2 regions of the Pseudoalteromonas sp. A25 genome follow, and region 2 is predicted to be linked to the other one. Evidence: predicted binding sites of a transcription regulator. Region 2 holds the regulator's gene; the other holds the start of a gene.
What was found. Region 2 encodes LexA, which represses DNA repair genes until DNA is damaged. Its sites were predicted from a motif close to TACTGTATNNNNATACAGTA; they were not measured.

Region 1 (4,185 bases), on a different replicon from region 2:
CCGTCTGTTTCTTTGTTTAGCTGCTTTGAGCTAGTTCCTGAAGATACGATGCCATGAAAGCCCGATACCGCGCCACAAGCAATAGTAACGAATAGCAAAGGGATAATACTGGGTGTTTCACTGGCCATATGGGTATTAAATGCTGGCGCGGTAATATCTGGCATAACAACAAATACCGCACCATATAGCAGTATCAAGCCAACCAATAACTGCAAACCATTGATAAAATCACGCGGCTGCAAAAGCATCCATACAGGCAGCAAAGAAGCCACAGCCGCATAGATAAACAAGATCACAATCCAGCTTGCTTTATCGGTTAATCCAAACAACTCAGAAGGTAGGGCCAAAGGCATACTAGAGCCCATATAAATGGTGGCATACAAAATAGCCACCCCGACCACGCAAAGCGGCACCAAAGGCACTTGTCGTTTTAGCAATTGGCCAATCACTAGCGCAACGGCTATCGCTGCCCAAGCAGGAAACACGGCACTGGGGTTGGCAACAAATGAGTTGGCGATCACCACACCAAATACCGCATTAACCATAAGTAAAACAAGAAACACCACAATCATAAACAATGCACGAGTACGTTTGCCTATCACCGTTTCTGACAGCGCTCCCATAGACTTGCCTTTATGGCGAGCACTGGCCCAAAGAGCCCCCATATCATGAACACCGGCAAAGAAAATAGTACCTATCACTACCCATAACACGGCAGGTACCCAACCCCAATAAACCGCAATGGCAGGCCCAACTATCGGCGCAGCACCAGCAACAGAAGTAAAATGGTGCCCCCATAACACCACTTTGTTGGTCGGCACAAAGTCCACCCCATCATTTAGTTCATGTGCCGGCGTGACAAAATTATCGTCCATTTTGAAGATTTTTTCGGCGATAAATTTGGAATAAACAAACCAGCCAAATAGCATACCAATTATGCCAAATAGCACTATCATGATTGACTGCATTCTAGGCTCCTGCTCTTATTTTTGTATTAGCTTAGCGTGTGAAATTAACATAGTTAACAAAAAAAGCACTTACCTTTTAGTCGCAGTCAAATAGCCCAAGTTGAGCTTGGTCGTTTTTGCTCTCGAGAAGACCAATATTAATCCCTATCAAACGCACGGGTTTACTCGGATAACGAGCCAGTAACTCTTTTAGCAAAGTAGATAAAACATCAACGTTTAAACTGTCGTATTGACACTCCTTACTCACAACTTGAAAGTCAAAAAATTTCACTTTAACACCCAGCTTGTTCATACCTCTACTTTCAATATAAGGCTGAGCGCGACGTGTCAGTTCAGGAAATAGTGATTCAACTAAACGGCGGGTTAACTCTAACGCATCGCTAGTATCTTCACTAAATGTAGTCTCAACTCCCACAGACTTTCTCACTCTGTGTGTTTCAACTTGCCGCTCATCAATCCCATTACAACGCCGCCAAAGCACTAAGCCAAACTTACCAAAGCGCTGATATAGAAAATCTTCACTGCTTTTTTTGATATCACAGCCATATTGAAAACCAAGCGCCAATAACTTTTGCTGTGTCACTTTGCCCACACCGGGGATTTTTTTCAAAGGGAGTGTATCAATAAAGTCATGCACTTCATTGGGTGTAATAACAAATTGACCGTTTGGCTTGTTTTCATCGCTGGCTATTTTGGCTAAAAATTTGATGGGGGCGATACCCGCTGAGGCGGTTAAGCCCGTTTCACGTTCGATATCAGCGCGAATTTGCTGTGCTATCAAGGTGGCACTGCCTCCCAACTGCGCACAGTCTGTTACATCCAAGTAAGCTTCATCTAAAGACAGCGGTTCGATTAGATTGGTATAGCGAGCAAAAACCCCTCTTATTTGCGCAGACACTTCCTTATAAACAGACATTCTGCCGGGCACTATCACTAAATGAGGGCATAATTTCTTAGCTTGATAATTGGACATAGCTGAGCGGACACCGTATTCACGCGCCAAATAGTTAGAAGTAGACAAAACGCCACGATGGCTATTTCCACCAATCGCCATAGGGACTTTTGCAAGTTCTGGATTGTCGCGCATCTCAACGGCGGCATAGAAACAATCCATATCAATATGTATGAATTTTCTCATGTTCAAAATACTGTGTTTATATACAGATTATTATGTTCATAACTTTCGGTATCTTGCAACTTTTACTCGCGCTTTGAATGCTCTAAACTGGTTTAGTCTTGACGTTAATCGTCGAACCTAACTTATAACAAGGATTTAGCATGCAATTTAGTCGACTAGGCAGTAGCGAACTCGAGGTTTCTAGAGTCTGTTTGGGGAGCATGACCTGGGGTTTGCAGAACAATCAACATGATGCCGATGAACAAATTAACTATGCACTAAGCCAAGGTATAAACTTTATTGATACGGCTGAGCTGTACGCCGTGCCACCATCAGCACAAACCTATGGTAAAACTGAAGCCATCATTGGCAATTGGCTGGCTCGACATCGCGAAAAGCGCGAGCAGTTAGTAATGGCAACAAAGATCTCAGGCGGCGGTGTCAGCTGGATCCGCGAAGGCGCGCCTATCTGCGGGCAATCTATTATCCAAGCCGTTGATGCTTCTTTATCTCGTTTAAACACCGATTACATCGACCTTTACCAACTGCACTGGCCAAACCGCACTTCGCCTCACTTTGCAAAGCATTGGCCCGGTATGGTGACATTCTCAAAGGTCGACCGAGATGCAGAAATCGAGTCAATGCTGGATATTTTACAAGCTTTGCAAACGTGCATTAAACAAGGAAAAATCCGTCATTGGGGGTTATCCGATGATACCACTTGGGGCATAAATACTTATTTACGTTTAAGCTCAGAGCATAACCTCGCCAGACCCGTTGCAATTCAAAACGAATTCAACTTATTGCACACGAAAGATTGGCCCTATTTGATTGAAAATTGCGTTCATGAAGACATAGCCTATTTACCATGGTCACCACTGGCGGCGGGCTCATTAACCGGTAAGTATATTGATGGTGCAAGGCCTGAGGGCTCGCGCTGGACTTATATGCAGCGCAATGGTTTGTTTAGAGATACGCCACAAGCAAACCAAGCAGTGAAAGAATACAACTCGATAGCCAAGCAATTTGGTGTAACTCCCGCACAACTAGCGCTTGCATGGGTCAATCAAGTAGATGGCGTTACTTCAACAATTATTGGCGCTACAACAATGTGCCAATTAAAAGAAAACATCCATGCCTTTGATTTGCATTTAAGTGAGGCGCAACTTAATGACATTGGTGCTGTGTTACAACGCTTTCCATCCCCCTACTAACTCAATACGCACAGGAGCAGCCTAGCTCCTCCTGTGCCTTAAGCAATTAATCTTTATTCTTAATTGGCGTATACTACGCGGCCAAATTAAATCATCAGTGATATGAGCATCATGCGAAACCTCAACTCAACAGCTGTGAATATACCTTCAGGTAGCCACTTTACTCGCCATACAGCTCGAGCAATTGTGATAAAAGGCGAAGAAATTTTGTTGCTATATACCGCCCGATATGATGATTACTCACTACCTGGTGGTGGTATGGATAAGCACGAAACCATTGAACAGGCGCTACTGCGAGAACTACAAGAAGAAACAGGCGCTAAAAGTTTAACCCACATAACGCCTTTTGGACGATATGAAGAATACCGCCCTTGGTACAAACCTGACTATGACAATATCCACATTGTGTCAGATTGCTACGTGTGTGAAATATGCGGTGAATTTAGCAAACCGCAAATGGAAGACTACGAGCATGCCAATGGCATGAAACCCGTTTGGATCAGCCTTGATAAAGCGATTGCGCATAATCAAAGTACGTTAGAAAGCAGTGAAAAACAGGGACTGTCACTCGTTCGAGAGTTACATTTATTACGTAAAATAAAAGCAGAGCTAATGCCTTAGCAGCATTTGTCACTAAAAGCGTATGTTTTTATAAGATTTTTTTGAAAACTTATTCCTAACAGCAACCCCCCATATACGTGAGCGCATAATTTATCTACAATGGTTTGTCGATTGTTGGAGGTAATATGAGCAAAGTGTTGTGCCATGTAAGCTTTATCGTGCTGTTTATAATGCCCCTATTGCACGCGCATGCATTGACGTTTTATGCCGAAGACTTGCCACCTTACCACTTTAAAAATGCCAAAGGACTTGCCTCTGGTGCGCT
Region 2 (4,185 bases):
ATCGTTTAAAACATAAGAATGGGCATTGGATTAGTTGCAGCGCCGTACACACAATAATTACTAGAAGTAAAAATGGAACGCCAACAGTACTTCTGGGTACTTTTGTCGATATAACAGAGCAAGACCAACTATTGCAAAAGCTCAAGTCATCAAATGAAAATTTAGAGCACTTCGCTTTTCTAGCTTCTCATGATCTTCAAGAGCCTTTAAGAAAGATCATTGCTTTCACTGATAGTTTATCTGTTAGATTAAAAAATTACATTGGCAATGATGAAAACGCGCAATTTGAAATGTCTCGACTCATTGAAGCTTCAGATAAAATGCGCGTAATGATACAAGCTTTACTCAAATTATCTAGATTACAATCACAGAAACTAATTCCTATCGAGACAACCTTAGGCAACCTTATCGATGATACATGCGAGCAGATCAGCTGTGCGATTGAGGAAACTAAAGCTCAAATTACCGTAGACACGCCAGATCAGCTTCTAGAAGTAGACAACTCTCTCTTCGTTCAGGTGTTCCAAAACCTCATCGCAAATAGCCTTAAATTCATCGAGAGCGATATAACACCAAGAATAAAAGTATTTAGCGAACTTAGAGACAATCAAATCATCATATATTACCAAGACAATGGTATAGGCATTCAGGAACCATATTGGCAGAGTATCTTTGAGCCATTTAAACGGTTAGACAATGGAGTAACATATTCAGGCAGTGGTATCGGATTAGCTATGTGCAAAGAAATAATAAAACTGCATAACGGGAGTATTGCGTGTCGAAGTCACAAGAGTAACGGTACCACTTTTATTATTAACCTACCAAGCACTCGGGGGTAAGTATGGATATAGTATTAGTGGATGACGACACCGATGATGTTTACCTATTTACAACTGCATGTGAATACATTACTCCAAAGCCAAATCTGATCGTATTACAAAATGGTGAACAGCTTTTGGAATATATAGATACTCACGGTCTCAAGGGAGATAAGCTCTATCTTGTAGACTTAAACATGCCAAAAATGGGGGGGCTAGAAGCCTTAAAGCACATTAAGCAAAGGGGCTTGGTCAATAAGTTATGTATAATTAGTTACACAACATCGAGTCAGCCTTCTGATATTGAACACGCTTTCTCGTTAGGCGCCAAGTCATATATAACAAAACCTAGTAAGGTAGTTGACCTAATTGAGCTGCTCGAAGTGCTTACTAAATACTGGTTCACTTACAATCACTTTGCTAGGAGCAACAATGAATAAATGGCTAATTTATCTTTTAGAAGATAATGAAGATGATATTTACTTAATACAGCAGTTCCTCGTGAACCATAATGGGCGTCATCAGTTTAAGCTTAAGTCTTTAAAAAACCTTGCTACATTAAAATTAGCTACACGGCAATGTTCACCTGACATTCTGCTCATTGACCTCAATTTACCAGACAGCTCAGGGCTCAACACTCTTATTACCGTCAAACACTTCGTGCCAAACATTCCCATCGTTGTGCTCACTGGCGACTCAAATGAGAGAATTGGAGAGCAAACCATCCAGTTAGGTGCTCAAGATTACATTCCAAAACATGAACTAACGAGTTCTCTGTTAGCTAGAACAATCATTTTTTCAAAAGAGAGATTCGAATTGCAGCGTAATCTAGAGAATATGGTTGTAATGGATAAACTCACTATGCTCAATAACCGAGGCTCATTCGATAACGAACTACATAAGTATGTTCAAGATGCTATCAGGTACGATACAAGTTTTGGTTTGCTGTTTATCGATTTAGATAACTTTAAAGCCGTTAATGATGAGTTAGGGCATCAAGCTGGAGATCAGCTCTTAAGAGGCATTGCTGCGAAACTAAAAATGTTTCGTCGAACATCTGATTTTGTAGCCAGGTATGGTGGAGACGAGTTCGTTATAATCGCGCCACATATAGCGGACAAAAACCAACTCATGAAACTGGCACAGCACAAGTATAGCTTACTTGCCGATAATTACTGCATCGAAGGAAGCAACAATCAAATCCATGAAATACACCTAGAAGTGAGTATAGGCGCGGTACTCTTTCCTGATGATGGCGAAACCGAAAGCAAATTAATACAAAACGCCGATGCCTCGATGTATGAAGCAAAAGAAGCGGGAAAACCTTTTCGAATATGCAAGGACAAAGATTGACGAACACATATCATCGTAAATATCAGCTGCTTTCCATCACGCTTTCAGTAGAGCTATGCAGGGCCATAAAAAGCCATCATAAATAGATATTGGATGAGGCTCGTCAATATATCTCTGTATCAAATACTCGGAGCACGATCAAAAAACTTCTGCAATATCAAACCCAGCTATTATTTCGAATAATGCCGACAGCAAGGCCCTCAATCTCAAAAGACTGATACTCCAAATCAACAGTGATTGGCGAAAACTCTTCATTTTCAGCATGTAAAAGCACTTTTTTCCCCGCCTTCTCCAATCTTTTAACAGTTACTTCATCTTCAACTCTAGCAACAACAACCTGACCATTTTCTGCAACTTTAGTACTGTGAACTGCTAGCAAATCTCCGTCTAAAATACCTATATCCTTCATACTCATACCATTTACTCTGAGTAAGTAATCGGCTGCTGGTTTAAATAAGTGAGCATCAATTTGGCAATGCGTTTCTACATGCTGCTGCGCTAAAATCGGCTCCCCAGCAGCTACGCGCCCAATCAGAGGTAGTCCTGGATCTTCTTTCTCTATTTCTTCAACTAATCTAATCCCACGGCTCGCACCAGGCACCATTTCAATCACACCTTTTTTGGCTAGCGCCTTCAAGTGCTCTTCGGCTGCATTCGCGCTTTTAAACCCTAGTGCTTCTGCAATCTCAGCTCGAGTCGGAGGCATTCCCGTATCTTTAATAAACACCTTGATTAGTTCAAATACTTGTTCTTGTCTTTTTGTAAGTGGACGCATACAACTGGTTTTCCATACAGTACATTTACTGTGAGTATATACAGTTAATAGAAAATCGCAATGGGTGAAGGGGAAATATCAAAGTATTATTTCTAAACTAACAATATGCTTTTAAATTCCTTTTATACAAAAAGGTACGGTCTCTGTTTTTTTATCGACTGACCACGTTTATCAGCTGTATTTGAACCTTAATAACGTCTGCTCGATGTTATTTTTGCTATACAGCAAAAGTGTTTCGCCATGCCTACTCATTGTTATTTTTAAAAGATCAATATAGTGTGAGATTCATCTCATTGTCGATGGCGTTTATACAAAGGTAATCATTATGAAAAAAGTACTTATTCCAGTTACTAACCATGCAACACTAGGCACTACAGAACAGGCAAATGGTACCTATGCTCCAGAACTAACGCACGTGGTTCATGTATTGAACAGCAACAGCATTGCGTTTGATATTGCCTCTATACAAGGTGGCAAGGCGCCTCTTTACGGCACAGACATCGAAGGCGATGACGTGAATAGCCAAGTATTAAGTGACTCTTCGTTCAAAGCACAGATCGACAATACCTTAGTCGCTTCACAGGTGAATATTGAAGATTATGATGCGATTTTCTACCCGGGTGGCTTTGGCTTATTATCTGACTTAGCAATCAATAAAGACATTGGGGGCATGGCAGCAAAACATTATGAAGCGGGCGGTATCATTGCAGCAGTATGCCATGGCCCAGCGGCATTATTACCAATTACATTAAGCAATGGTGAGCCTTTACTTGCTAACAAACACGTTACCGCATTTACCCGAGAAGAAGAAATAGACTTTGGCACTATTAATGATATTCCATTCTTATTAGAAGAATCGCTCACTCGTAACGCAGCAAAATACAGCAAAGTACAACCTTGGGGTGAATTTGTAATTGAAGATGACCGTGTCATTACAGGCCAAAATCCAACAAGCGCTCATGCTGTGGGCGAAGCTTTAGTAAAGCTATTGTCATAAGAGCTGAAAATGATAAAAGTACACCACCTAAATCAATCTCGCTCAACGCGAATTTTATGGCTATTAGAAGAGCTTGGCCTGCCCTACGAAGTTGAGCGGCACGAACGTGATAGCGCAACGCGTTTGGCCCCAGCAAGCTTGGCAAAAGTTCACCCACTAAGCAAAGCACCTATTATTGAACATAATGGTTTGGTGCTTTGCGAGTCGGGCGCAATCATTGAGTATATTCTTGATCAAGCACC

Region 1: a site for LexA is predicted at 2,115-2,134, ahead of dinB (DNA polymerase IV). Genes of this name have one in related genera too.

Annotation. Positions count from the first base shown of each region.
Region 1 covers NZ_AP021846.1:2,912,020-2,916,204, forward strand. The annotation lists gene GDK41_RS12565 (carbon starvation CstA family protein) at 1-968, opposite strand, end outside; gene dinB (DNA polymerase IV) at 1,045-2,106, opposite strand; gene GDK41_RS12575 (aldo/keto reductase) at 2,247-3,299, shown strand; gene GDK41_RS12580 (NUDIX hydrolase) at 3,402-3,920, shown strand; gene GDK41_RS12585 (substrate-binding periplasmic protein) at 4,046-4,185, shown strand, end outside.
Region 2 covers NZ_AP021847.1:363,169-367,353, forward strand. The annotation lists gene GDK41_RS18175 (PAS domain-containing sensor histidine kinase) at 1-839, shown strand, start outside; gene GDK41_RS18180 (response regulator) at 842-1,258, shown strand; gene GDK41_RS18185 (two-component system response regulator) at 1,251-2,171, shown strand; gene lexA (transcriptional repressor LexA) at 2,329-2,946, opposite strand; gene GDK41_RS18195 (type 1 glutamine amidotransferase domain-containing protein) at 3,272-3,943, shown strand; gene GDK41_RS18200 (glutathione S-transferase family protein) at 3,953-4,185, shown strand, end outside.